3 regions of the Cupriavidus sp. FW305-3-2-15-C-LB2 genome follow, and region 3 is predicted to be linked to each of the others. Evidence: predicted binding sites of a transcription regulator. Region 3 holds the regulator's gene; each other region holds the start of a gene.

Region 1 (9,514 bases), on a different contig from region 3:
TCGAGCCAGTACTTGACCTCCAGGCCCAGCGCGGTATCGCCGCTGATCACCAGCCGGCGCTGGAAGAACAGCGTGTCGGTATCGGCCTCGCCGCCCAGCAGGCGCAGGTAGTCGACCGCGCAGGCGCGCAGCGTCAGCTCAGGCTCGGCGTCCGCCGCCGCGGCACGAAAGCGCCCGCCTTCGCAGCGGAACGGCACGGCCAGCCCAAGGTCCTGCACCGTCAGCAGGAAGGCGTGTCCGTCCAGTGCGGCCGGTGGCTCCAGCCATCCCGCTCGGCGCGCCAGCTCCAGCGCCGCCACCAGCGGCAGCGCCCTGGCACGGGCGGGCATGCGCCGGTGCACGCCCGCGATCAGCTTGTGCAGCGCGCTCATGCCCGGGCCTCCCAGGCGATGCCCGCGCTGCCGTGCCAGTAGCCGTTGCAGGGCTGGGCGCCGGTCGGCGTGATGCCGCTGGCAGCGGGTGCCTGTTCACCAGCACGAATCGCCGCGAGCTGTTGCACCACCTGCAGCGTGCCGGACGAATGCGGGCTCACGCGCAGCATCCCCACCCCCATCCGCGCCATCGCCAACGCCTCTGCGCACAGGTCCAGGCAGGTGGCGCTCTGCGTCTGCACGCCGTTGAGCGTGAAGAACGCCTGCCCCTCGCCGGTGGCTGCCACCAGGCCGTCGGGATAGTCCATGCAGCGGAACTCGCAACTGTCCTTGCGCAGGCGATGGTGGCGCGCGGTAAAGCAGCGCGCCGAGAACGCCAGCGGCAGCCGGCCCCAGACAAAGGCTTCCAGGCGCATGCCGGTGGGGCGCGCCGCTGCCAGCGCGGCCAGTGTGGCGCCATCCATCTCCACCGGCGCGACGCAGCCGGCCGCGCCCAGCCCGGCCAGCCACGCCAGCGTATCGGCGTGGTAGACATTGAGGTGGGGGCCGCCGACAAAGGGCCGCCCTTGCATGCAGCGCACCGCGCCAAGGTCGTTGGCCTCGACCAGGTAGTCGTCCTGGGCGCAGGCGCGGCGCATCCAGGCGATGTCAGTGTCGGACTCCACCAGCACCGGCGTGGACAGCACCACCTCCTTGCCGGCATCGCGCAGCATTTGCGCAATCTCCAGCCATTGCGCATGGCGGACTTCATGGCGGCGCGTGCAGACGGTCTCGCCGAGATAGACGCGGTCGACCGGCGCATCGGCGACCGACGCATAGAACTGCATCACGGCCTCGCGCGGCCAGTAGTACAGCAGTGGGCCCAGGGCGATGCCGAAGTCGGGCATCGCTACGGTTTGCGGCATCGCGGCCGCGGCAATCTCTGGCATGGGAAGCTCCGTCATGGCCGGTTCAAGGCAGATCGATGTCATGGGTGTCACCGCCACGGCCGGTCATAGGCGCCTTGCGTGACCTGGTCGCCTTCGGCATGGCGCCCCAGCGTGCTCTGCCACTCTTGCCGCGGCACGAAGCGTGCCGGATCGGCGCAGGCCGCGTCGATGGCCGCGCGCAGCACACCGACCACATCGCCCACATAGCGCGGGCTGCGCTGCCGGCCTTCGATCTTGATGGCAGCGATGCCCATGTCGATCAGCGCCGGCAGCAGCGACAGCGCATTGAGGCTGGTGGGCTCTTCCAGCACGTAGCCGCGCTCGCCCTCCACCTCGAAGCGGCCCTTGCACAGCGTGGGATAGCCGGCCGGCTCGCCCGGCGCATAGCTGTCGATCAGGATGCCCGACAGCCGCGCCTGCATGGTGCCGTCCTGCTCGGTCCAGCGCACCGCGTGCGCGGGCGAGCAGACGCCCTTGTTGTTGGGCGAGTCGCCGGTGGCGTAGGACGACAGCAGGCAGCGCCCCTCGGCCATCACGCACAGGCTGCCGAAGCCGAACACCTCCAGCTCCACGCTGGTCTGACGCGCCAGCTTGCCGATCTGCGCCAGCGACAGCACGCGCGGCAGCACCACGCGGCGGATATGAAAGCGCTCGCGCATCAGCTCGATGGCGTCGGCATGCGTGGCCGAACCCTGCACCGACAGGTGCAGGCGCAAGCCCGGATGGCGCTCGCAGGCATAGCCCATCAGGCCGGCGTCGGCCATGATGACCGCGTCGGCGCCAAGCTCCGCCGCCGCATCGACCGCGCGCTGCCATTGGGCCACCGCGCCCATCTGGGCAAAGGTGTTGATCGCGAACAGCACCTCGGCGCCGCGCGCGTGGGCCTCGGCCACGCCGGTGCGGATGTCGGCCTCGGTAAAGTTCAGGCCGCCGAAGTTGCGCGCGTTGGTGGCATCGCGCAGGCCCAGGTAGACCGCGTCGGCGCCGTGCTGCAGTGCCATGCGCAGGGCCGCCAGCGAACCGGCGGGCGCAACGAGCTGGGGCCGGCGCGGCACGTTCGCCGCGGTGGATGGAGCTGGGGAGGCAGGGGTCATCGGTGATGGCGCCGGCGGCGGCGCGAAGATGAAGACAGCGGCTGATGCTAGCCAAGCGCTTGCAGCAGGGGCTTGACCGCGCGCAAACCCACGCCAACGGCACACCGCCTGCGTTGGCCTATGCCGGTTGGCGTAGGCCGATGGCAGGCCACCAGCGCGCGCTTGACCTGCGGCAAACGCCGGCCCGTGCCGCTGTGCCACGCTTGCCCGGTCATCCACGCGGCTGGCCGCACGCCGGCCCCGCGCCCATCCTCTTCCGGAGATTTTATGAATCAACCCTGGCTCAAGCTGGCCGGCCGCCGCCTGCTGCCCATCGTGCAGGGCGGCATGGGCATCGGCATCTCGGCCCACCGGCTGGCCGGCGCCGTCGCGCGCGAGAACGGCGTCGGCACCATCGCCAGCATCGACCTGCGCCACCACCACCCCGACCTGATGGAACGCACCCGCGGCAGCCGTGACAAGCCCGCCATCGAAGCCGCCAACCTCGAGGCGCTGGATCGCGAGATCCGTGCCGCGCGCACGGCATCCGAGGGCCGCGGGCTGATCGCCGTCAACGTGATGAAGGCGGTGGGCTCGCACGCCGCGCTGGTGCGGCAATCCTGTGAAAGCGGCGCCGATGCCATCGTCATGGGCGCCGGCCTGCCGCTGGACCTGCCCGAGCTGACCGCCAGCCACCCCAAGGTGGCGCTGATCCCGATCTTGTCCGAGGCGCGCGGCATCGGCCTGGTGCTGCGCCGCTGGATGAAGAAGGGCCGCCTGCCCGATGCCATCGTGGTCGAGCATCCGGCCCATGCCGGCGGCCATCTGGGCGCGGCCACCATCCAGGACCTGTCAGAGCCGCGCTTCTCGTTTGCGCGCGTGCTGGCCGAATGCCGCGAGCTGTTTGCGCAGCTCGGGCTGGCCTGGGACAGCATTCCGCTGATCCTGGCCGGCGGCATCGACAGCCATGCCAAGGTGCGCCACTGGCTGGGCGAGGGCGCCGCCGCGGTGCAGCTGGGCACGGCCTTCGCCGTGACCGAGGAATGCGATGCCCACCCGGCCTTCAAGCAGGTGCTGGCCACGGCGCGGCCCGAGACCCTGCGCGAGTTCACCAGCGTGGCCGGGCTGCCCGCGCGCGCGGTGCTGACGCCGTGGCTGTCGCGCTACCTGTCGAGCGAGTCGCGGCTGCAGCGCCGCGCCAGGCCGCGTGAATGCCTGGAGGGCTTCGACTGCCTGCAGGCGTGCGGGCTGCGCGACGGCATTGCCCGCATCGGCCAGTTCTGCATCGACCTGAAGCTGGCGCAGGCCGTGCGCGGCGACGTGGAGCGCGGCCTGTTCTTCCGCGGCCGGGGTGCGCTGCCCTTCGGCGAGGCGATCCGGCCGGTGGCGGAGCTGATGCACTATCTGTTGACGGGGGAAAAGCCCGCCGGGCTGGCGCCAGCCTGACGGCAACAGCTTCAGCAATCTGAGCGAGCCAACTCGCAAGGCCGGCAAGTGCAACGGGCGCCGCACACCCGCAGCAGGAAAGACTTTGTCAGCAATCTGAGCGCGGCGGTAATCCGCCGCGCTTCTTCATCTCCCGCATGCATCGCAACGCTCCCAGCAGTTGCCACCCCAGCCACGCATTGGCGCCCGCCAGCAGCACGCCGCCAGCGCGGGCCAGCGGCGCCGGCGCCAGCGGCACCGCCAGCAGCAGGACGTAGGCAGCCAGCAGCAGCCATGCCTGCCGCCGTTGCCGGCCCGGCACGATGATGGCCTGCATGGCCGGCACCCGCGCGCGCGGCGGCAGCAGCCGGCGCAGGTGCAGCCAGGCCAGGAACGGCACGATCTTGCCGAGCATGGCCGTGACCGGCAGCACGCCCACGCCGACCAGCGCCATGGTGCCGGCCCACCATGCCAGCGGCAGCCCGGTGGCGGGCAGCACCACGGCCGCCGCCCCCAGCAGCGCCGCGCCTGCCATGCTGGCGCATGCCACCGGCCAGAGCAGCCACAGCGGATCATGGCGCCGCCGCGCGCGCAGCGTGCCGGCCAGCCCGCATGCGCCCACCACCGCCACGAACGCCAGCCACACGAGCAGCACGCCATACGCCAGCGCACGGTGATCCGGCCACAGCATTGCCGCGGCGCTGAACAGCGCCAGCGGCAACCAGTGCGCCATGGGCAGCCAGCGCCCGATCGCCGCCGGCAGGCGTGGCACCTGCCAGAACATCGGCAGCACGGTGGTGGCCACGCCGGTCACCAGTGCCGCCAGCCAGCCGCCCAGCGCCCACGCCATATGCAGGCCGAGCCAGCGCGCCACCGGCACGCGCCACCAGCCGCCGAAGGCGCCGGCCAGCACCATGCCGCACAGCACCGCGACCATCAGCGGCGCGCCGATGCCGGCAAGGGTGCGCGTGGTGGCATCCACTGCGGCCACGCGCCGGCCCGCAGCCAGCAGGATGGCCCCGGCCAGCAACAGGATCACGGCCACGGCCGCAGCCGCCTGCATCGCCACAGGCTCGCCGCCGAGCAGGCCAATGCCCAGGGCGGTGGCCACGCCCGCGCCGGCCGCGGCCATGAACGGCGCAAGCAGCCCCGCGGCCGGCACGGCCACGCCGGCCACCACCGGCATCATCTGGAACAGCGCGCCCACCATGACCGGCAGCAGCATGCCCAGCGCCAGCACATGCACAGCCACCAGCGCCAGTGGCGCAAAGCGGTCCGGCAAGCCGCCGGGCGGACCGGCGGCAAGCAAGACTCCCGCCGCAGCACCAAGCCACGGCGCCGGCATCAGGCAGCCGAACACCACGGCCAGGCGCGGGGCGCGTTCATAGTCGAAACTGGCTGCCTTCACGCCTTGCTTCTCCCCATCAATGTTGGGACCCGATGCTAGGCCAGGGCAGGTCGTGGGGATTTGACCGCAGATAAGTCCGACGATGTATCCCCGCGCCATGCGGTGGAGCGATATGTCACGACGTGACAGGCCTGGTGTGTGGGCGGTATTCCCCGCAAATGACAAGCCGATGCGCCGCCGGCCGCACATGCCAGACGCCGAAGCCGGGTTTTCTTGATCTGGCGCAGGAAGCCCCGCGTGCTGCGCAGGGAAAATTGCCCTCGATGCCAGCGCGCAGCCATGCACGCGCCGGCCGCCGGGCCACCACCCGGCTTCCCCCGACTGGTAGCCCCCGATACCGCCATGTTCCGAACCGATCCTCCAGCCGCCAGCGCCGCGGCGGACTTCCGCGCTGCCGGCCTGCCGGCGCTGCGCGACCGCCTCTCCACCCGCATCATCTCGCTCTCGCTGGCCGTGCTGCTGGTGGTGCTGGGCATGATTGCCGGCACGCTGTGGCTGTCATGGAAGCTGGAAGGCGCGGGTGCCGCCATCAATGACGCCGGCAGCCTGCGCATGCGCGCCAACCGCGTGGCGATCGAACTGACGCTGGCGCAGGCGCGCCAGGACAATGCACTGGCCGAGCAGGTGCAGGCGCTGGACGCCACGCTGGCCCTGCTCAGGAAAGGCGACGCGGCGCGCCCGCTGTTCCTGCCGGACGAACCCGCCATCCATGCCCAGATGACCCGTGTCACGCAGGGCTGGCAACAACGTCTGCGCCCGCTGGCGGTAGCCGGAACGGGCGAGCACGCAGCGCCGGCAAGCTATATCGCCGCACTGCCCGGCTTCGTCGCGCAGGCCGATCGCCTGGTTGGCATGATCGAGCATGACAGCGCGCGCAAGACCGACTGGCTGCGCTTGTCGCAGATCGCGCTGGCGGCAATGGCCTGCGTCGGCACCGTGGCCGTGATCTACCTGCTCTACCTGTGGATCATCCTGCCGGTGCTGCGGCTGCAGGACGGCCTGCGGCGCATGGCCGCGCGCGAGTTCTCGCTGCGCCTGCCGGTGGAAAGCCGCGACGAGTTCGGCACCCTCAGCGAAGGCTTCAACCGCATGGCCGGCGAACTGCAGGGGCTGTACCACGACCTGGAGACGCGCGTGGCACAGAAGACCGCCGAGCTGGAACGCCAGAACCGCGACCTGGAGACGCTCTACGACATGGCCGCCTTCCTGAACCAGGCCGCCGATGCCGAGGCCATGGCGCGCGGCTTCCTGGAACGCGTGATGCGCCAGTTCGATGCCGATGGCGGCAGCGTGCGCGTGCTGGACAGCCGCCATGGCAGGATGCACCTGCTGGCAGCCGCCGGCCTGCCGGCCGCGCTGGCAGAATCCGAATCCTGCGCGGCGGCCAACGCCTGCCATTGCGGCGACGCCACGCGCGAGGCCGTGGTCGCCATCGTCGACCTGCGCGCGGCGCAGCGCCAGGGCGCCGCCGGGGATGCCACGCCCTGCAGCCGCAACGGCTTCCAGTCGCTGGCGGCCTTCCGCATCGAAAGCCAGCGCGGCGCCACCGGCGTGTTCGCGCTGCACTTCCGCACGCCGCGCGCGCTGCCCCCGTCAGACCGCCAGATGCTGGAAACACTGGGCCAGCACCTTGGCACCGCGCTGGAACACCTGCGCCTGTCCGCGACCGCGCGCCAGCTGGCGGTGGTGGAAGAGCGCAACCTGGTGGCGCAGGGCCTGCACGACAGCATTGCCCAGGGCCTGAACTACCTGAACCTGCAGGTGCAGCTGCTGGACGCCGCGGTCGAACGCGACGACCTGGCCGAGACCCGTGAGATCGTGCCGATGCTGCGCCACGGCGTGGAAGAGAGCTACCAGGACGTGCGCGAACTGCTGAACAACTTCCGCTCGCGGCTCGGCACCGGCGAGCTGCGACCGGCGGTGGAAGAGACCGTGGGCCGCTTTCGGCGCCAGTGCCGCACCGAGGCCACGCTCGCCATTGACGAGAGCGGCGGCGCCTGGCCGCTGGCGCCGGAGCAGCAGCTGCAGGTGCTGTTCATCCTGCAGGAGGCGCTCTCCAATGTGCGCAAGCACGCCATGGCGGCGCACGTGGCGGTGGCGCTCAGCCACGGCCGCGATTTCCGGCTGGTGGTGCAGGACGACGGCGAGGGCTTCGATCCGGAGGAAATCGCCACGCGCGCCGAAGCGCATATCGGCCTGAACATCATGCGCGAGCGCGCGGCGCGGCTGGGGGCGCAGCTGCACGTGCAGGCCCGCCCCGGCCACGGCGTGCGCATCGAACTGGTGCTGCCCGCCGGCCGCTCTTCCGGCGCCCGCGAGTTCGCCGACACCCGCCCCGCCCCCACGACCACCGAGACCCAGCCATGACCATCCGCATCCTGCTGATCGACGACCACACCCTGTTCCGCTCCGGCATCCGTGCGCTGCTGCAGCGGCAAGCCGACTTCGAGATCGTCGACGAAGCCGCCGACGGCGTGGAAGGCATCAAGCGCGCCAAGCAGCACCGTCCCGACGTGATCCTGCTGGACCTGAACATGCCCGGCCTGTCCGGCCTGGAGGCCCTGCAGCTGCTGGTGGAAGACCTGCCGCGGACCGCCGTGATCGTGCTGACCGTGTCCGAGGAAGCCGAGGAACTGGCTGCCGCGCTGCGCGGCGGTGCGCGCGGCTACCTGATCAAGAATATCGAGACCGAGGCGCTGATCGCCGGCATCCGCCGTGCCGCGGCCGGCGAGCCGGTCATCTCCGACAGCATGACCGCCAAGCTGGTGGCCCAGTTCCGCGCTCCCGCACCGGTGGCCGCGGCGCGCCAGGACGAAGCGCCGCGGCTGACCGCGCGCGAGCGCGAGATCGTGCAGGGCCTGGCGCGCGGCGAAAGCAACAAGGAGATCGCGCGCGACCTGGGCGTGGCGGAAAGCACGGTGAAGATCCACGTGCAGAACATCCTGAAGAAGCTGAACCTGGCCAGCCGCGTGCAGGTGGCCGTCTATGCCGTCGAACACGGGCTGAACGCAGCGTTCTGAACGCGGCGCAGTGGCCGCCACGACAGCCCTGCATGTTGCGCGCCCGGCACCCCAACGTCGTCCGATTCCTACAGCGATTTCAGCCCTAGTCCGGGGGGACGCCGGCGCCCCCTGATCTAGGCTGAACTGTAAGCAGTTGGCTCTCCGAGGCCACCCGGTCCGGAAGCCCGGCTTGCCAGATCCACAACAAGGAGCACGCCATGGGAATCGGCACCATTCTCCTGATCATCCTTATCCTGCTGCTGATCGGCGCGTTGCCGGCCTGGCCCTACAGTTCCGGCTGGGGCTACTGGCCTAGCGGCGGCCTGGGCCTGATCGTCCTGATCGTGGTGCTGCTCGTGGTGCTTGGCCGGATCTAGCGTTCCCGGCCAGCCTGCGGGCAACGCACGCCGGCTGGCGCACGCAGCGGCGCCAGCGCGGGGCTACCCTTGTAGCTGCCGCGCCGGCGCCCTATAACGAAGCGCGGGCGTGTGCCACCGCATCGCCCGGTTCCTTCCCCCATTTGCAAGGAGACCCAGATGCCAGCCAAATCCAAGGCGCAACAGCAGGCCGCGGGAGCGGCGCTCTCCGCAAAGCGCGGCGAAAAGAAGGCCGGATCGCTCAAGGGACCTTCCCGCTCGATGTATAAATCGATGAGCGAGAAGGAACTCGACAAGATGGCTTCGACCAAGACCAAGGGCATGCCGAAGCACAAGTCAGACAGTTGATCGGCAAGCTTGCTCACTCTCCCGCCCGTGGGCGAGCGAGCAAGCCCAAGCGGGCTGCCAGGGTCAGCCACCACCTGCTATCTGGCACCGCCCTTCTTTCCCCCGACCCTCCCCCTCGCCGGCCCGCCGCAATAGCCGGGCAAACGTCTTGCCCGGGCGCTGCGCGCCAGCCGGATCGACTCCGCCAGCGCCAGCCCGAATCCCGCAACGCTGCCCAGGTCCTGTTCCACCCGCTCGCGCAGGAAGGCGGCCCAGGAGAAATCGCCGGCAGCGCTGCCAGGCTTGCGGTAAGCCCCGGCCTCGCGCGCAAAGGCCGCCAGGCTGCGATAGGGATCGTCGCGCATGCCCCGCACAGTGGGCGGCAGCGCCTTCGGGCCCAGCAGCTTGCCGTGCTCGTCATAGGGATGGACATGGCCGAGACGGCGCATCCGTTTCCAGAACGCCGACGGGCTCAGGCGGCTGAAGTCATGCAGCACGCGCACCGGTGCCTGCTCGTAGCCGAGATCCAGCCACGCCCGCGCCCAGTGATGGTGATCGATGATATAGAGGCTGCCGCCCGGCCCGGCCACGGTCTTGACGCG
Region 2 (9,514 bases), on a different contig from region 3:
AACCGGGCCTGACTTCGATCTGGTTGACGACCGCGCTGACGCCCGGTGCAGACCAGGCCGCTTCGAATGCCGCCTCGCGCTCGGCCAGCGTGCGCAGAGTGCCGGTCAGCGTCACCGCGCCATCCCTCACCGTCACGGTTACCTGGTCGGCGTCGCTGGCAGCCTGGCGTGCGATGGCCGCCTGGATCCGTGCCGCCACGTCCTGCTTGTCGGCACGAGGCCGGATGGCGAGCGCATTGGTGACCCCGACCACGCCGAACAGTCCGGCCACGGCGTGCTCGGCGGCGGTGCGCTGGTAGTACCAGTCGACATCGCCGCTCAGGGTCACCACGCCGTGTTCGACCAGGATCCGGATACGGTCGGCCGGCACCGTCGCATCCCAGGACAGCACGTTGGCAGCGGCCCGGGCAATGTCGGCATCGGTGCGGCGCGCATCGTCGGGCAGGTGAACGTCCAGTTCCACGGCCAGCGCCCGCACGCCGGGAATGCGCCTGACGGCCGCTTCCGCCGAGTACTTCTCGGCAAAGGTTCCAAGGTGCCCGGTCAGCGTGACGACGCCGTCCTGGACCTGGACCCCGATCTCGTTGCCATGGACCGCAGGATCCCAGATCAGCGCCTCGGTCACGTCCTGCTGCAGCTGCCTGTCGCCCTTCATGGGTGCCCCCGCTTGTGCGTGTCTTTACCGCCCTTTCAGGCAAGCCACGACCTCCGCATCCTCGACCTGCGAGAAGTCGCGGTAGAACTCCCCCACTGCCCGGAAGCCGGCCGGCGTCTCCAGGCATACCACCTCGTCGACATAGGGCTGCAACAGCTCCAGCGTCCGCGGCGGCGCCACCGGCACCGCGCAGACGAGCCGCGCGGGCTTCTGCTCGCGGATGGCGTGCAGCGCGGCGATCATCGAGGCCCCGGTCGCCAGGCCGTCGTCCACGATGATGACCTGTCGACCGGTGGCGCGGACCGGTTCCCGGCCCGGCGTGTAGGCGGCGCGGCGCCGCCGCAGCACCTCAAGCTGGGCCGCGCGCTCGCGGTCGATGTATTCGCTGTCGGCGCCTGCCGCGGCGGCATAGGGCGTAAGATAGGTCCACCCGCTCTCGTCTACGGCGCCGATGGCGAACTCCGGGTTGCCCGGTGCGCCGAGTTTGCGCACGAGCACGACGTCAAGGTCCGCGCCGAGCGCATCGGCAATGATGGCGCCCATCGGCACCGCACCGCGGGGCACGGCCAGCACCAGCGGCCGTTTTCCTGCGTGGCCAGCAAGCGCACGCGCCAGTTGTGCGGCGGCATCGGCCCTGTCAATGAATGGCATTACCCCCCTCCTTTGGCTGCCTGGGTGGCGGCTTACGCCGGATAGCCCACGCTCTGGGCCAGGATCACGCGCTGGTCGGGCGCCAGCCGCATGGCAGTGGCCAGCGCGCGGCGGTCCAGCAGCCCGCGCGCCACCGTGGCCAGCCCGGACGCGGCGCAGAAGAGGTAAACGTTCTGGCTGATATGCCCCGTATCCAGCGCGGTATAGAACTGGCGCAGCGGCTTGTCGGTCTCATCGAGCCTGGAGAGCCGGCTGACATAGACGAGATTCAATGGCGCCTCGGCAACATAGTCCTGCAGGCCGGTCGCCGCGCGCAGGTCTGCGCCGACGACCAGCCGAAGGCGCCAGTCCGCCGGTTCAAGCACGTACAGTCCGTCGCGCAGCGCCGCGTACAGGTCGATTTCCTGCCAGTTGCGGGTCGAGGGCGCAGTGCGCAGGCCGGTGCCCGGGCGGTTGACGCCGAAAGCCGCCCACAGCAGGGACGACAGCAGTGTGTCATCCAGGTTCCGCGCAGCAAAGTGTCGGGTCGAGCGGCGCTGCAGCAGCGCCGTCAGCAGCGGCATGCCGCCTTCGGTCTGCGGTGGCGGCAGCTTCAGGTATTCCGCGCCGGCTTCGGATAAAACGATGGGATGTGTCACGTCGTGCTCCGGATCGATGGGGTCGGCAACGCCCCCCTGGGATTAACGTAGGCGGCAAGCCGGCCCTGCCATTTGGGATGGATCAAAGGAAAGCCCGTTTGCTCGCGGCATGTAGCAGGACAGCTCGGTCCCGGCTCCTGATCGGCCTTGCCTCTCCGGGTGTCCGGCCACAATGCGCAGGCCGCCGGCCATGCGACCCCTGCGCTCTGACGAACCCGGCGCGGCTTGGCGATGCCGCGCGCCGCCCGACGCATTGCGCACTCCTTGCGATACGTCAAGCCCCGCCAAGGTTGCCCTCCTAGACTTATCCAGACCTGCGCGCCCCGGGGCAGGCCAGCCGCTTGACTATAGGAGTTCCTCCATGCCAGACCAGACCGATCCCGCCTTCGAACTCGCGCGCTGCGCCGAGCAGTCCGCCCTGCGCATTTGGCTGCGCTGGGAAGAATCGCGCCAGATGTTGCTCAGGCTCCGCCTCAAGGCCCTGGACGAGGACATCAAAGGCACCCGGCAGGCGCTCGCCCGCGTCAACGATGCGCCAGACTGGAACGCCTTCCATGGCCTGCCCGCTCAGATTCTGGCCGCGCAGGTCGAGCGCAACGCCGCACATGCACGCGACATTGGCGGTCTTTACATAGAAATGGCCTCGGCCTTCATGGAGCACCTGCGCGAGTCGACCGAAGCCTGGCAGGACTACCAGCAAAGGGTCATGGTGGAGGGAGGCGGCTACGCGCCCTTTGCGGAATCGGCGCGCGAAATGTTCGACAACGTCGGCCGCCTGATGGCCGTCCCTACCCCAGGCGCGAAGGCCCCGGCGCGCCCGGCCGGCGCGGCACGGAGCTGACGAGATGGCCGGACAACGCATTGCCCTGGTAACGGGAGGCATGGGTGGCCTCGGCGAAGCAATTGCCGTGCGGCTGCTGGCCGACGGCGCGCGCGTCGTCGTGACGCACTCCGTACACAATGACCACGTGGCCCAGTGGCTTGGCGCACAACGCTCCGCCGGCCGTGAATTCACGGCGTTCCCGGTCGACGTGACGGACTTCGCGTCCTGCCAGCGCTGCGTGTCGCAAGTGCGCAGCGAGCTCGGCGACGTCGATATTCTGATCAACAATGCCGGGGTCACGCGCGACCGGACCCTGCGCAAGATGGATAAGGCTGACTGGGACTTCGTGCTGCGCACGGACCTCGACTCGCTCTTTCATATGACGCGGCCGCTGGTTGAGCCGATGTTGGCGCGCGGTTGGGGCCGGATCGTCAATATTTCTTCGGTCAATGCCTCGCGGGGCGCCTTTGGCCAGACCAACTATGCCGCCGCCAAGGCGGGGGTACATGGCTTCACCAAGGCGCTGGCGCTGGAACTCGCACGCAAAGGCATCACCGTCAACACCGTTTCGCCGGGCTACCTGGATACGCACATGGTGACGGACATGCCCGCCGAGATCCTCGAGCGGGACGTGTTGCCGACTATCCCGGTCGGCCGGCTAGGCAAGCCGGCCGAGGTCGCGGCGCTGATCTCTTACCTGTGCAGCGACGACGGGGCCTTCGTCACTGGCGCGAATTTTGCCATCAACGGCGGGCAACACCTGCAATGAGGATCGACGACAGGACGTCACCGCCCAGCCTGTCGGCCATGCCGGAATGCGCGCCGCAGGCCGCCATACCGGCGCAAGTCTGGATGGACAAGCAGATCCGCGCCGGCCTGGCCCGTGCCACCGGGGGCCTGTCGGTGATCTCGGCAAGTCTGGCCGGACTCGACTGGGCGCTGCAGCTCGGCATCTCCCCGGCAAAGATTGTGCAGGCATGGCAGGTGTGGCTGCAGCACAGCATCGAGGACTGGCCACGGCTGTTGCCGACCGCGGCCGAGCCGCCGTCCGTTGACCTCAGCGATCAGCGCTTTGCCGATGCCGGCTGGCAGGACTGGCCTTATCGCTGCTGGCGCGATGCGTTCATGCGCAACGAAGCCTTCTGGGAGTCGCTGACGCAGGATATTGACGGCCTGTCGCGTCATCACCAGCACATCGTCGCCTTCTGCGCCCGGCAATGGCTTGACCTGCTCGCGCCCGGCAATGTTTGGTGGATGAATCCGACCATTGCCAGGACCGCCTCGAGCACCTTCGGCGCCAACTTCCTGCAAGGCGCCCATCACTGGCTGCAGGACGCCAGTGAGCTGTTGTCAAAGGTGCCTGGACTGCCTGCGGGGCGCCCCGCGCTGGAATTTCTACCCGGGCGCGACGTGGCGCGCACGCCTGGCAAGGTGGTGTTCCGCAACGCACTAATTGAACTGATCGAATATGCGCCCGCCCTTGGCGCCAATACAGTCTGGCGCGAGCCGGTGCTGATCGTGCCGTCCTGGATCATGCGGTACTACATCCTCGACCTGAAGCCCGAGGATTCGCTGGTGCGCTACCTGGTCGAGAGCGGCCATACCGTGTTCATGATTTCATGGAAGAACCCGGACGCCTCGGCCCGCGACTTCGGGCTTGACACCTATCTGGAGGCCGGGCTTCTGACCGCGCTCAACACCGTGCACGCGCGCTGCGACGGCGCGCACGTCCACGCCGCCGGGTATTGCCTGGGCGGCACCCTGCTTGCCACGGGTGCCGCCATGCTGGCCCGCGACGCCGCCGGCGGGCCACTGGCCAGCATGACGCTCTTTGCGGCAGAGACCGATTTCCATGATCCGGGCGAACTGGGCCTGTTCATCGACAAGAGCTCGCTCGCCACGCTCGACGCCCTCATGTGGAGTCAGGGATATCTGGACGGGCCTCAGATGAAGTCTGCCTTTCAGATGCTGAACGCCCAGGACCTGATCTGGTCGCGCGTAATGAGCGAGTATTTGCTCGGCCAACGTTTGCGCGCCAACGATCTGGTCTCCTGGAACCGCGACACCACCCGCTTGCCTTACCGCCTGCATTCGGAATGCCTGCACAAGCTGTTCCTGGGCAATGAGCTGGCCACCGGCAAGCTGTGCGTGGGCGGACAGCCCGTCGCCCTGTCGGACCTCGACCTCCCGCTTTTCGTGGTTGGCACCGAACACGACCACGTCTCGCCCTGGCGCTCCGTGTACAAGCTGCACTTACTGACCAAGGCTGAACTGACCTTCTTGCTGACCTCGGGCGGCCACAACGCAGGCATCGTGTCCGAGCCGGGCCACCCGGGCCGGCGCTACCATGTGCATACGCGATTGCCCGCCGCGCCCTACCTGAGCCCGGAGCAATTCCTCAACGTGGCTGTGTACCGCGACGGTTCCTGGTGGCCGGCGTGGCATGACTGGCTAGTGGCCCACTCGACAGCGCGCTGCACGCGACAGGCGCCGGGCCAGGGGCTCGCGGACGCTCCTGGTACCTACGTGCTGGAACCCTAGCCTCTTGTTCACTGTGCTGCGCCTGGCAACCTTGCGAGCGGGCAAACTTTCGGGTAGCCGGATCGAATGGAAACATGCCGTCGGACACGGGAAATGCCGGCCGACGCCTAAGGAACTCATTCCAGAAACCCCGCGCAAGCTGGTGGAGTGTTCGGTGTCCCACATCCCGCTCCCTGGCAGCAGCCGAACCGCACCGCACCTCACTTCATCGCATCGCCGAGGCGCTGCGGCAATATCAGTGCGACATCAGGACCGGCACTGTCATCGACTCAAGCAACGTGCGGGTGACACCGCCAAGGACCAGCTCGTGCACCCGGCTGTGCCCGTAGGCCCCCATGACGATCAGGTCAGCATTTCGGTCCGCGGCGTGTGAGAGTAACATCTGGCCGACGTCTTCGCCGTCTTCCGCTCCAAGCGTGCAAAGCTGCACCGCCACGCCATGCCGACCCAGCCAGTCCACGGCATGCTGAGGCGGCGAAACCCACGTCCCCTTCAGAACCCCAGACGGTGTCCACGAGACCACCTCCACAGTGCCCGCGCGCTGCAGGAGCGGAAGCGCATCGCGGATGGCCCGCGCCGACTCGCGGCTGCCGTTCCACGCCACCATGATGTTCTTGCCAACGCTCGGGAACCGGCCCGCATACGGAACCACCAGCACCGGCCGCCCGCATCCCAGCACAATGGATTCAACAAAGCCGGGCTCGGCGTAGGCGGCTTCATCAGTGGGATCGTGCTGTCCGAGGATGACAAGATCCGCCCGATGCGCCTCTGCCTGGACCGTTGCCGCCGTGGCCCAGTCCGGCGCCCGCCATTCCGTAATGACGGTTACCTCGTCCGTTGCGCCCATCAGGGCGTGACGGGCCCGCTCGCCGACCTGATGCCGCCATTCGGTGTAAGAGGCAAGATTGCGGTCACCGTCCACCAGGTAGCGCACGGCGGTGGGATCCGGCTTGCCGACGGCTAGCAGGCCAACCAGCGTGGAATGAAACTCCAGCGCCAGCCGGGTGGCGAGGTGCAGCCGGTCGTACACGCGGCGGCCGGCATCGAGATGAACCAGGATCGTTGCGTAGTCCATGGATTGACTCCATCAGGCAGCCCCGGACGGAGCTTTTCTTGAATCTATATCGCCACCCCGCCCCGGATTTGTCGTGCATCAAGCCGTCTTCGTGTCCGCGCTACAGGCAATACCGCTGGCACCAGGTACGAGTTGGCCCAGGCTGCCTGCCGCCAGCGCGGCGGTGCGTGGCTTCGGCGGCCGCAGCAGGTCCGGTACGGCGGTACACGCTGTGCATAGCGGCACCAACGCGCAGGCGGCAAGCCTGCGCCATCCTGGCCGTTTCTCCGGTGTGCATGACTGCAAGCGATTCTTCATGGGTAGCTCCTTGTAAGGACGCGCACCGCCCGGTGGCGGCTGCCGCCGGCCAGGACGTGCGCCTCACACCGCGAAGCGAAAATGGCCGCTGTGCAGCACGATGTGCCGCGCACCTGTCATCTCGAACAGCGCTCCCGCGACGCGTTCAATGTCCTGGCGGTTGCTCATGAATGCCGGCAGCAAATCTTCACTGCGGTACGAGCGTGCGCCGAAATGATCCTCAAGCGCCTCGGCAGTGATCTCATAGGTCGCCGGTGTGCCATCCACCTTCACGGCACACCGCAGGCTTGGCCCGGTCGGGCAGTAATCCGGCGTCTCGCCGGAAAAGTCGATCGTATGCATAGCTTTCTGGCGTAATGCCCTCCAAAATCTGTTCGCCTGCTTACGCTTCCTCGGCGCGGAGAAGCAGGACGGGCGCGACGGCCAGGTTGATCACGCTTCGCGCGACGCTGCCCATGACGAGTCGCCGCACTCCCCGGCGGCCGTGCGTACCCATCACAACCAGATCAGCGCCCCAGCCATTGGCTTCGGCAGCGATCGTGGCAGCAACGTCGCCCTCGACCATAGGCTTACCGAGCAGCCGCGTTACGTGGCGAATACCCGCTGCGGCAAGCCGGCCGGAGGCGGCAGCGAGAACGCTTTGCCCCGCCGTCGTGAGGTCCTCTATCAATCTCACCGGATCCAGATTGCTGGCATCCAGAAACGGGCTGCGGTCATCGACCACATGGACCACCTCCACTTCGGCGTTGGCGGCGCGCGCGATGATCATGGCCTGTTCCAGGGCAAGTTCCGATGCGGCGCCGCCGTCCATGGCGACAAGGATGCGCTGGTACATAGCGGTTTCTCCGGCGATGGGAGCCTGTGGCGACTCGGGTCTGGACTGGTTAAATGCAGCGTAGGGCAACCGGCGCAACTGCTGTTGATACGTGTCAAAGCCGCGGTACCGCGCTCCAACCGCCGCTGGTCGCGCGCGCATCGGCAGTCTTCGCGCAGGGGTTGCGGCTCGCGGATTCAGGCCTGCCCACGCCGAGCGGCTCGCCTGCTTGTCCCCGAACGAAGCCTGAGCGCTTCTTCTTCCCCTTCCAGTTCCGTCGCTTCTCTTTCGCGGGATCGTCCCTGAACCGCCGCGAACTTGCTTGCGCGGTGTCGTGCCCGCGGCGACACGTCCGAGCGGCAGGCTCAGCGACGCGGACAGGGTGTCGTGGCGCAGAGCAGCCAGTCGTCCTCGAGCGTATTGACCGGCAGCCGGAACGTCACCTCGAGCGGCTCGCCAGCGACGACGATGTCGCGCATCTGGTCCCGCCCCTGGTAGCCGACCGCGAGCCGATAGGCACCCGGCCTGAGTCGCATATAGAACAGCGGCCCGCTAGCCGTAGTGTGCAGCACCGGGCGGCCCTCCTGGCTGGCCACGACCACCGTGGCACCGCCCAGCGGCTTCCCGCGCCCGGCATCCACCATCGTCAGCCGTACATTGAAACGCGCGGCGATGGCCAGCATGCTTTGCATGCCCGCCTCATCGTCTCCACCCGATACGTAGGAAACGCCGTGCTGCTCCATGATCTGCACGCCAGCGGGCGCGGCGCGAGTGGCGCAACCCGCCGCCGCAACGGCAATCGCCAGCGACGACAGGCCGAGGCCTAGGCTTCTTGAAACCTGCATTTGCGTCACTCCGGAAGAATTATTGGGGTTTTCGCAGGCCGGAACCGAACGGTCAGGGCGTATCGCCGCGCGACTGCTGCCGAACGAGCAGCACGGGGCGAACCGTCTTGCTGACCACGTGCTCCGAGACCGAGCCCAGCACCATGCGCCGCACGCCGCGATGGCCGTGTGTGCCCATGACGATCAGGTCCGCGCTCCAGTGGTCCGCTTCCGCGATGATCGCCTCGGCAATCTTCGCAGGGGTGCCGGGCGTCTCGGCCAACCTGCTGCTCCAGCGCACGCCGGCGGCACTGAAGCGCTCGCCGGCACGAGCCAGCACCTGCTTGCCATAGGCAATGATGTCGGCCATCAGCCAGTGCCGGTCACCCGGGCTGACCTCGAAGAACAGGTCGCTGTCGTCGACGACGAACATGGCGCTGACCTCGGCGTCGGTGGTCAGCGCCATCGACACGGCCTGCTCCAGGGCATTCAAGGATGAACGGCTGCCATCGAGGGCTAGGAGAATGCGGCGGTACATGGCGACCTCGGCTTTGGCTGTGGTTCATCCCAAATTAGCGGTCGCAAGGACATGCGGGTTGATGCCAGTCAACCAAGCCAGCCACACCGCTGTGATTCGGCTCATGGCAGGGCTGCTGCACCAGGGGTGGCCGACAGCAACGTGTCGGCCGATACTGGCGGCCGCGCTCAGGTCAGCACCTGCTCGGCGGGTACATGGGCGTAGCCATGGGCGCTTGCGACGGCCGCATAAGTCACACTCCCGCGACAGATATTCAGCCCGGCCCGCAGGTAGGGGTCGTCTGAGAGCGCGCGGGACCATCCCTTGTCGGCAAGGGCCATCGCATGACCGATCGTGGCGTTGTTCAGGGCAAAGGTGGAGGTCCTCGCCACCGCTGCCGGCATGTTGGTCACGCAGTAGTGCAGCACGCCGTCCACCACATAGGTCGGATCCGTATGGCTGGTCGGGCGCGATGTCTCGGCGCAGCCTCCCTGGTCTATCGCCACATCCACCAGCACCGAACCCGCTTTCATGCGCGCGACCATCGCACGCGTGACCAGCCTGGGCGCCTCGGCGCCAGGCACCAGCACCGCGCCGATGACCGCATCGGCCGAGAGCAACGCGCGCTCGATACTGTCAGCGCTGGAGTAGACCGTCACGACTCGATTGCCGTACACGG
Region 3 (9,514 bases):
GGATGCATGAAACGGTTGGCAATGTCACCCGAGGTGGTGAAGATCAGCAGGCCTTCAGTATTGAAGTCCAGGCGGCCCACCGCGACCCATTTGCCGGTCTTGATGCGCGGCAGGCTGTCGAACACAGTCGGACGGCCTTCCGGATCGGACTGGCTGACGATCTCGCCGGCGGGCTTGTGGTACAGCAGCACGCGCGGCGGCTTGGTCGACACCTTGCGGTGGATCAGCTTGCCGTTCACGCGGACCTGGTCCGCCGGCAGGATGCGCTGGCCGATATGGGCCGGCAGGCCGTTGACCGAAACGCGGCCCTGCAGGATCAGTTCTTCCATCTCGCGGCGCGAGCCCAGCCCGCCCTCGGCCAGCACCTTGTGCAGCTTGGGCGCGTCGTCGTCGGCCGACAGCTCGCGCACCGGCTTGGCCTTGGTGCGCGGAATGACGGTGTCTTCGTTGTCGTACTGCTCAGAGATCACGAAGCGGAACAGGTCTTCGCTGCTCGCCGTGGTCTTGTCCCCGCCGCCCTGGCCCTTGCGGGGCGCCTGCGGCTTGCCGCCATCCTTGCGGCGGCCCTGCTGCCGCGCACCGGTACCCTGCGCCTCGCCCGGCGCTGCCGCCTTGCCTGAGCGCTGGACCGGCTTGCGCTTGCGGCCGGGCTGCTCAGGCTTGTCGGTGCCTTCGGCCCTGGCCGCACGGTCGACCTTTTCTGCCTTGCTGGTGCCCTGGCCGCCCTGGCTACCCTGGCCACCCTCGCCCTGCCCCGTCTTGCGCTTGCCGCGGCCACGCTGGCCACCGCGCGCACCGCCCGCCGCCTGTGCGGCGCCCGCTTCACCGGCATCGGCCTGGCCGCCGGCGCCTTCGGCGCCCTCGCCGCGGTCCTGTGCCTGGCGGCGCGATGCGACCAGGTTCCTCAGCCCGCGGCGCAGCCCCTTGCGGCGGGGCGCGGCTTCGCTGCCCGATCCGGGTTCTGCGGCGCCGGTGTCGGAGGGTGCGCCCGCATTGCGGGTGTCTTGCTCAACGGAATCAGACAAGATATTCACTATCGGATGTTGCATGTTGTTCAGTTCGGCACGCGCTCGTCGTGCTCGCTCGGGTGCGGCGGGGTGCCGTTGTCCGGCAAATCGCCCCGCGCCCCGTCCGGATTGGGTGCGGCTGGTTCGGTGGAAGCGGCCTCGGCGGCATCGTCGGCTGCAGCTTGCAGCGGTTGCGCGTCAAAGCCATTGGCGCCTTGGTCGACCGGGCCGGTCGTCTCGGCTTCGTTTGCGACGGATGCTTCAGCCACATCCGCCGCATGCGCGGCGGGGTTGGCAAAAGCCTCTTCGTCGGCGCTGGCCGCCTTGTTTGCAGCCAGGTCTTCAAAATTGATGGCCTGCTGTTCCAGCAGGGTTGCCTGCGCCTGCGCCTGGGCATCTTCCAGCGGCGGCAGCTCATCCAGCGTACGCAGGCCAAGATCGTCCAGGAACGCCTTGGTGGTCGCATACAGCGCCGGCCTGCCCGGCACGTCGCGGTGTCCGATCACCTCGATCCAGCTGCGGTCCTCAAGCTTCTTGATGACTTCCGTGCTGACCGTCACGCCGCGGATTTCCTCGATATCGCCGCGGGTCACCGGCTGCCGGTAGGCAATGATCGCCAGTGTTTCCATCACCGCGCGCGAATATTTTGGCGGCTTTTCTGGATTCAGCCGATCCAGGTATTCACGCATTTCCGGCCGGCTCTGGAAGCGCCAGCCGCTGGCCAGGGCCACCAGTTCCACGCCGCGCGGCCGCCAGTCCTGGCGCAGTTCATCAAGCAGCACGCGGATGGTGTCTGCGCCGACGTCGTCGTCAAACAGCCGCCGCAGATCATTGACGCGCAACGGTTCCTGCGCGCAGATCAGCGCCGTCTCGAGGACGATCTTCGCCTCTTGGGTATTCATGTTGATGGTGTGCAGCCTGTCTTTGCACCTGCTCCCGGACGGATCCGGGGCACCGGAGATTTTGGATACAGCGGTGCGAAAGCCACCGCCATCTCATTGCGCAGCTAGCCGGATACCTGCTGCATCCAAGCCGTGCACTTCCCTATCTTTGCATCGAGTTGCCGGGCGTTCCGGCAGGAGATCGTTCGCATGCGGTTATGGGCCAGCCAGCGAACCTCTTGCGTAGCGCGTCCGCACATACCGGACGTCGCTGTCAGCGAACTGAAGGCCTCGGACGCAAGAAAAACGGGTATCGGGAGCAAGGCCGGCATCGCCAACACCGCAGTGCCAGCCGGACTTTTGAACCAGATCTTTTGAACCGGATGGACTGTGGGGACGGGACGGGCATCGAAAACCTTCCGCTTCCCCTGCCCTGAACTCACCTTCTGGTATGAAGGCCGCCTGGCGCTGCTCGCCCGCTGCTTACCGCGGCTCACAAGACACCGCGCGATACCGCAATGTTGGCGATTGTATGGCATTCCCGCCCCCGCCTGCAACCATCATCCGTTGCCCGCGCAGCGCCGGCGCCTCAGAACACCAGGCAGAATCCATGCTCGGCCAGCGAATGTGGCAACAGCACCGCTCGCGCAATGCCAAGGCCGCCGAACGCCATTACCGCCAGGCCGGCCCCCAGGCGCACGCCGGGACGTCGCGACAGCGTACGCAAATAGCCTGACAGGCCGGAGAGCACCAGCAGGTTAGGCAGTGTGCCGAGCCCGAACACGCCCATCACGAGTGCGCCGGACGCCGCATTGCCCGCCAGCAGCGCGAGCGTGAGCGCCCCATAGACCATGCCGCACGGCACCAGCCCCCACGCCAGGCCCACGCCGTATCGCCGCGCCAGGCCGCCGCGTGCGCGCACAAAGGACGGCATGCCGCGTGCCACGCCACCCAGCCGGCGCGCCACCGCTGCGCTGGCACGCGACGCCAGCCGCTCCAGCCAGTCGACGGTAAACGTGTTGCCGCGCAGCAACCGCCAGCCCGACCACAGCAGCATGACGCTGCCCGCGCCGAACAGCCAGCGCTGCACCGGCAGATAGTCCTGTTTCCACGCCGAAGCACCGACCGCGCCTAGCGCGGCCCCAAGCAGCATATAGGTCGAGATCCGGCCCAGGTGCATTATCAGCAACTCGCCGAGCCAGGCGGCACGGCTGGGCACCAGACTGATCGTCGCCGCCGCGCCGTGACGCTGCTCCACGGCCAGCGCCACGCCGCCGCACATGGCGGCGCAGTGGACCCCGCCCAGCAAAGCCAGCAGAAAAACGCTGATCAGTACGCCAAGTGTCAATTCTCACTCCCTACCACATCACATCGCACGGTAAAATGCCGTTATCGCGCCCTCGCTGCCATTTCTAGCAGGTTCCAATTGCTCACCTCCATTCCCATTACCGAGATGTCACCACGCTGCTCCACCTGTGCGATGGGGCAGCTGTGCCTTCCGGTCGGCATGTCGCAGCAAGACCTCGCCAAGATGGACACGCTGGTTCAGGAACGCATCCGTGTGCACAAGGGTGAAACCCTGTATCGCATGGGCGATCCACTCACCGCGGTCTATGCCGTGCGCTTTGGCACGCTCAAGACCCACGTCACCACTGAAGACGGCCGCTCGCAGATTACCGGCTTCCACCTGCCCGGCGAAATTGTCGGTCTCGACGGGCTGGGCGAGATGCAGCATGCCTCCGATGCCGCCGCGCTGGAGGACACCGAAGTCTGCGTGGTCCGCATGAGCGAGTTGCAGTCCCTGTCGGCAGACCTGCCGTCGCTGCAGCAGCAGTTCCTGCGCCTGATGGGCAAGGAAATCACGCATGACCAACTGATGCTGGTCACGCTGGGCTCGATGCGCGCCGAGGAACGGCTTGCCGCCTTCCTGATCAACCTCTCTGAGCGCCTGTCGGCACGCGGCTATTCGGCGTCCGAGTTCGTGATGCGCATGAGCCGCGAAGAGATCGGCAGCTACCTGGGCCTGAAGCTCGAAACCGTCAGCCGCCTGTTCTCCCGCTTTGCCGAAGCCGGCCTGATCCAGATTCGCCAGCGCCACGTCAAGCTCGTGGACATCGACGGCATCAAGCAGCTCTACAGCCGCTCCTGCTAAGCGGCCAAGGCGCTGCCAGGTACCGCATGCGGACATGGCAGCGCAGACCTCACACCGATCCGCTTATTCCAGTTCGTCGGTATCGCTGAGCCGCGACGGCATGGTGTAGAGCGTCAGTCCGCTGGACAACGCGCAGAACACCCAGGCCATCAGGAAACCAACGGTGTAGACCGATTCGCGGGACGCTTCGATCGGCTGGCCGAAGAAGTTCAGGTCACCGGGATCCACCACCGAAAACACCGTCGCGGTCGCGAACCCGGCCATCAGGAACGCCGGCCAGAGTACCCACATCAGCCAGCGCAACCTCATGGCTGCCTCACAGCGGCAGCCTTGGGCGGCGCGGCGTCGGCCTTCTCGACCACCAGGCCATGGCGCGTTGCACCCTGCACCGGCATGTCCGGATGCGTGGATGCCAGCCAGATCGTCACGCCACACGCCACCATCGCCACCAGCGGGCCGCTCATCAACAGCCACGGCCACGGCTCCTTCCACCACGGATTGCCTTGCTGACTCATCTTGCCCCCTTCATCTTGACGACCTAGCTTCACAAATCGCGCGGCACGATGAAACTGGTGGATTGCCGGATTTCGGCATGCCCCCGCTCCGTGCCTTCGCTCGTCACCGTCACGTTGATCTTGTGCGTGCCCTGCGCCGCGGCCTCGATCGGCACGCGGATCCGGATCGGCAGCAACCGGTTGGACGTCGGCGCCAGCGATTCGGCCTGCTTGTCGTATTCCACGGTCAGGTTCTTCAGTTCGTCGCTGTCGGCGCGCACGCTGATCTGCATCGGCGCTTCGGTGGTGTTGATCAGCTGCAGGCGATAGACATTCTCGATCCAGCGGCCTTCCACTTCACGGCCGAGCGCACCACGGTCGCGGATGATGTCGACCTTCAGCGGCGTGCGCAGCGCGATCGAAGCCATGAACCCGGCCAGCAACGCCACCCAGATCACGGAATAAATGACCACGCGCGGGCGCAGCAGGCGCTTGCGTGATGCCGCCGCGGACAAGCCCTTGCGCATCGCGTTTTCCGAGGTGTACCGGATCAGGCCGCGCGGATATTCCATCTTGTCCATGACCTGGTCGCAGGCGTCGATGCAGGCGCCGCAGCCGATGCACTCGTACTGCAGGCCGTCGCGGATATCGATGCCCGTCGGGCACACCTGCACGCAGATGCTGCAGTTGACGCAGTCGCCAAGCCCCGCCTTGTGGTGGTCGGTCTTGCGCGACCGGCTTCCGCGCGGCTCGCCGCGGCCGACGTCGTAGGTCACGACATAGGTATCGCGATCCACCATCACGCTCTGGAAACGCGCATACGGGCACATGTACTTGCACACCTGCTCGCGCATGAAGCCCGCATTGCCCCAGGTGGCGAACGCGTAGAACAGCATCCAGAACGACTGCCACGGCCCCAGCGACAGGCTGAGCACCTCGCCGCCCAGTTCGCGGATCGGTGCGAAATAGCCGATGAAGGTAAAGCCGGTCCAGAGCGCAATCAGCACCCACAGGAAGTGCTTGGTCGCCTTGAGACGGAACTTGCGCAGGCTCCACGGATCGCCATCGAGCCGGATGCGGGCGATGCGGTCGCCTTCGACCCGCCGCTCGATCCACATGAAGATCTCGGTGTAGACCGTCTGCGGACAGGCATAGCCGCAGAACAGCCGCCCCGCGATCGCCGTGAACAGGAACAGCGCCAGCGCCGAGATGACCAGCAGCACCGCCAGGTAGATGACGTCCTGCGGCCACAGCACCAGCCCGAAGATGTAGAACTTGCGCTCGCCAAGGTCAAACAGCACGGCCTGGCGGCCATTCCATTGGAGCCAGGGCGTGCCGTAGTAGATCAGCTGGGTCAGGATCACCAGCCAGACCCGCCAGCTGGAGAATGCGCCCGTCACCGAGCGCGGGTAGATCTTGCGGCGGACCTCGTAGAGCGTTTCGTCAGAGGTCTCGCCCGGCGCAGCGGCCGACCGTTGCAGGTCCCACGTTTGCTGGGGGGCCGCCCGGGCCATTTCTTCGGTCCCGGGTGCGTTCATGGGCATGCTCTCCCGCGAGCTGCCAGCGCCCGCTCACATGAGTCGTCGGTCATTGCCCGGCTCCGCCCCCAGTATTGGACAGACCCCAGACATAGGCCGTCAGCATCCGGATGCGTTCAGGCGTCAGGATCTCCTCATGCGCAGGCATGTGGTTGTTATGGCCCTTCAGGATTGCGTCGACGATACTGCCTTCCGAGCTGCCATACAGCCAGACGTTGTCCGCCAGGTTGGGCGCGCCGAGCGCCTGGTTGCCCTTGCCGCCGGCGCCGTGGCATGCCACGCAGGTCGTCTTGAAGGCGCCCTCGCCACGCGACGCACGGATCGGGTCCGACGACAGGCCCGACAGCGAGCGCACGTATTGCGCCACGTCGCCCGCCTGCTTGGCGTCGATGGCCGCGGCAAACGGCGGCATCACGCCATTGCGGCCCTTGGTGATGGTCTGCTGGATGATGTCGGGTTCGCCACCATAGAGCCAGTCGCTGTCTGTCAGGTTCGGAAAGCCGCGGCTGCCGCGCGCGTCCGAGCCGTGGCATTGTGCGCAGTAGTTCAGGAACAGGCGCTGGCCGATCTCGCGCGCCTGCGGATCCGCCGCCACCTGCTTGACGTCCATCTTCAGGTACTTGGAGTAGATCTCGTTCTGCATTTTCTCCTGCGCCGCGCGGTGCGCGGCAAGTTCGCCCTGCGTGGAGAACTTCAGCACGCCGGCATACGAACCCAGTCCCGGATACAGCACCAGGTAGGCCAGGCTGAAGATGCAGGCCAGCAGGAACATCCACATCCACCAGCGCGGCAATGGGTTGTTCAGCTCGCGCAGGTCACCGTCCCAGACATGGCCGGTGTCTTCAGTGCCGCCGGTGGTCTTGGCGACCTTGCGTTGCGAGAACAGCAGCCACACGCACCAGACGATGCCGATGAGCGCGATAGCGGCAATGTAATAACTCCAGAATTCGGAAATGAAATCGCTCATGGCTAGGTGTTCCGGCTCGATGTTGTCGTGGTTTCGTCAGGCAGCGCGAACGGCAGCATGGCGGATTCCCGGTTAGCGGCCTGCCGGCCGGCGGACCAGGCCCACCAGCAGATCCCCAGGAAGACGACCATCGACACGACGGTCGCAATGGCAGTGATCATGGCCATGGCTTACTCCTTGGGTGCCGCAGCCGCGGCGGAATCCACGCGGACGTTGCGGCGGTTGGTGCCCAGGCCTTGCAGGTAGGCAACCAGCGCATCTTCTTCGGTCTTGCCCTTGAGCTCGTCCGGTGCCTTGGCGATCTCGGCATCCGTGTACGGCACGCCCAGGCGCACCAGCGCGCGCATGCGGGCCTGGATGTCGTTGGTGGGCAGCTCGGCCTTTTCCAGCCACGGGTACGATGGCATCACGGATTCCGGCACCACGTCGCGCGGATTGCGCAGGTGGATGCGCTGCCAGTCATCCGAGTAGCGCCCGCCCACGCGCGCCAGGTCGGGACCGGTGCGCTTGGAGCCCCACAGGAACGGGTGGTCGTAGACCGACTCGCCCGCCGTGGAGAAGTGTCCGTAGCGCTCGGTCTCGGCCTGCAGCGTGCGGACCTGCTGCGAGTGGCAGCCGACGCAGCCTTCACGGATATAGATATCGCGGCCCATCAGCCGCAGCGGCGAATACGGGGTGATGCCCGGATCCGGCTCGGTGGTGGAGTGCTGGAAGAACAGCGGCACGATCTGGACCAGACCCGCAATGCTGACCACGAGGATCGTGCAGATGATCAGCCAGCCGATGTTCTTCTCCAGCGTTTCGTGGGAAAAGAAGCGTTGTTTGTCGGACATCTTTCTATCCTGGATTGATCAGTGGGCAGAGGCAGTGATGCTGGCCGGAATCGGCGCATCCACGGCGGGCTTGCCGACAATGGTCTTGAGCACGTTGTAGGCCATCAGCAGCATGCCGGACAGGAAGCACAGGCCACCCAGCAAGCGAATCAGGTAGAACGGGTACTTGGCCTTGACCGCTTCGACGAAGGCATAGGTCAGCGTGCCGTCAGGCTGCGTGGCGCGCCACATCAGGCCTTCCATCACCCCGGCGATCCACATCGAGGCGATATACAGCACCACGCCAATGGTCGCGATCCAGAAGTGCCACTCGATCAGCCGGACGCTGTACATCTGCTTCTCACCGAACAGACGCGGAATCAGGTAGTAGAGCGAGCCGATCGAGATCATCGCGACCCAGCCCAGCGCGCCCGAGTGCACGTGACCGATGGTCCAGTCCGTGTAGTGCGAGAGCGCGTTGACGGTCTTGATCGACATCATCGAGCCTTCGAACGTGGCCATGCCGTAGAACGACAGCGCCACCACCAGGAACTTCAGGATGGGGTCGGTGCGCAGCTTGTGCCAGGCCCCCGACAGGGTCATGATGCCGTTGATCATGCCGCCCCACGACGGCGCCAGCAGGATCAGCGAGAACACCATGCCCAGCGACTGTGCCCAGTCCGGCAGCGCGGTGTACTGCAGGTGGTGCGGGCCGGCCCACATGTAGGTGAAGTTCAGCGCCCAGAAGTGGACGATGGACAGGCGGTAGGAGTAGATCGGGCGCTCGGCCTGCTTGGGAATGAAGTAGTACATCATCCCCAGGAAGCTGGTGGTCAGGAAGAAGCCCACGGCGTTATGGCCGTACCACCACTGGATCATCGCGTCCTGCACGCCGGCATAGGCCGAGTAGGACTTCCACAGCGACACCGGCATCTCGATGTTGTTGACGATGTGCAGCAGCGCGATGGTCAGGATGTAGGCGCCAAAGAACCAGTTGGCGACGTAGATATGCCGGGTCTTGCGCTTGACGATGGTGCCGAAGAACACGATCGCGTAGGCCACCCAGACCGCGGTGATCAGCAGGTCGATCGGCCATTCCAGTTCCGCGTATTCCTTGGAGCTGGTGATCCCCAGCGGCAGCGTGATGGCGGCGGCGACGATGACCAGTTGCCAGCCCCAGAACGTGAACGCGGCCAGCGGGCCGCAGAACAGGCGGGCCTGGCAGGTGCGCTGGACCACGTAGTACGAGGTCGCGAACAGCGCGCTGCCGCCGAAGGCGAAGATCACCGCATTGGTATGCAACGGCCGCAGCCGGCCAAACGACAGCCAGGGTGTGTTGAAGTTGAGTTCGGGCCAGATCAGCTGTGCTGCCAGCAGCACGCCGACGGCCATGCCGACGATCCCCCAGACTACCGTCATGACAGCGAACTGTCTTACGACGCCGTAATTGAAGGTGTCGACGCGTGAAGACGCGGCAGTGACATCCATTCAGACCCCCAAAGCTTAGAGAAAAGAAAAAACCTACTGACAGTGTGACTTTAGAAAAACCATGCTGCATGTGCGTTGATCTTTATCAAGTCGCTCAGGGCATGCATGGAACCTGCGTGCTGGGCCCCGGTCGGAGGGCGCGCCGCGCGGCGGGTTCATGGCTTGTCGTTGTCCA

Evidence for each region. The regulator FNR, encoded in region 3, switches genes on or off when oxygen is low (the NO sensors DNR and NnrR bind a similar motif). The targets are predictions, from matches to a motif close to TTGATNNNNATCAA.
Region 1: a site for FNR is predicted at 2,557-2,570, ahead of ubiU (ubiquinone anaerobic biosynthesis protein UbiU). Genes of this name have one in related genera too.
Region 2: a site for FNR is predicted at 7,600-7,613, ahead of AC3WRR_RS16070 (universal stress protein). Genes of this name have one in related genera too.

What each region holds. Positions count from the first base shown of each region.
Region 1 covers NZ_JBYSZW010000058.1:15,218-24,731, forward strand. The annotation lists gene ubiT (ubiquinone anaerobic biosynthesis accessory factor UbiT) at 1-371, opposite strand, end outside; gene AC3WRR_RS30245 (U32 family peptidase) at 368-1,300, opposite strand; gene ubiU (ubiquinone anaerobic biosynthesis protein UbiU) at 1,348-2,394, opposite strand; gene AC3WRR_RS30255 (NAD(P)H-dependent flavin oxidoreductase) at 2,662-3,819, shown strand; gene AC3WRR_RS30260 (hypothetical protein) at 3,908-5,206, opposite strand; gene AC3WRR_RS30265 (type IV pili methyl-accepting chemotaxis transducer N-terminal domain-containing protein) at 5,549-7,573, shown strand; gene AC3WRR_RS30270 (response regulator) at 7,570-8,226, shown strand; gene AC3WRR_RS30275 (DUF3309 family protein) at 8,427-8,585, shown strand; gene AC3WRR_RS30280 (DUF3008 family protein) at 8,745-8,933, shown strand; gene AC3WRR_RS30285 (ParB-like protein) at 9,011-9,514, opposite strand, start outside.
Region 2 covers NZ_JBYSZW010000019.1:82,279-91,792, reverse strand. The annotation lists gene AC3WRR_RS16110 (BON domain-containing protein) at 1-655, opposite strand, end outside; gene AC3WRR_RS16105 (phosphoribosyltransferase) at 680-1,306, opposite strand; gene AC3WRR_RS16100 (nitroreductase family protein) at 1,339-1,944, opposite strand; gene AC3WRR_RS16095 (hypothetical protein) at 2,306-2,785, shown strand; gene phbB (acetoacetyl-CoA reductase) at 2,790-3,536, shown strand; gene AC3WRR_RS16085 (PHA/PHB synthase family protein) at 3,533-5,308, shown strand; gene AC3WRR_RS16080 (universal stress protein) at 5,544-6,383, opposite strand; gene AC3WRR_RS16075 (DUF1488 family protein) at 6,744-7,022, opposite strand; gene AC3WRR_RS16070 (universal stress protein) at 7,063-7,515, opposite strand; gene AC3WRR_RS16065 (carboxypeptidase-like regulatory domain-containing protein) at 7,860-8,339, opposite strand; gene AC3WRR_RS16060 (universal stress protein) at 8,392-8,856, opposite strand; gene ald (alanine dehydrogenase) at 9,024-9,514, opposite strand, start outside.
Region 3 covers NZ_JBYSZW010000059.1:9,382-18,895, forward strand. The annotation lists gene rluB (23S rRNA pseudouridine(2605) synthase RluB) at 1-1,049, opposite strand, end outside; gene scpB (SMC-Scp complex subunit ScpB) at 1,055-1,909, opposite strand; gene AC3WRR_RS30445 (sulfite exporter TauE/SafE family protein) at 2,478-3,236, opposite strand; gene fnr (fumarate/nitrate reduction transcriptional regulator Fnr) at 3,315-4,040, shown strand; gene AC3WRR_RS30455 (hypothetical protein) at 4,104-4,349, opposite strand; gene AC3WRR_RS30460 (membrane protein) at 4,346-4,555, opposite strand; gene ccoG (cytochrome c oxidase accessory protein CcoG) at 4,585-6,072, opposite strand; gene ccoP (cytochrome-c oxidase, cbb3-type subunit III) at 6,122-7,039, opposite strand; gene AC3WRR_RS30475 (cbb3-type cytochrome oxidase subunit 3) at 7,042-7,206, opposite strand; gene ccoO (cytochrome-c oxidase, cbb3-type subunit II) at 7,210-7,872, opposite strand; gene ccoN (cytochrome-c oxidase, cbb3-type subunit I) at 7,891-9,339, opposite strand; gene ccoS (cbb3-type cytochrome oxidase assembly protein CcoS) at 9,495-9,514, opposite strand, start outside.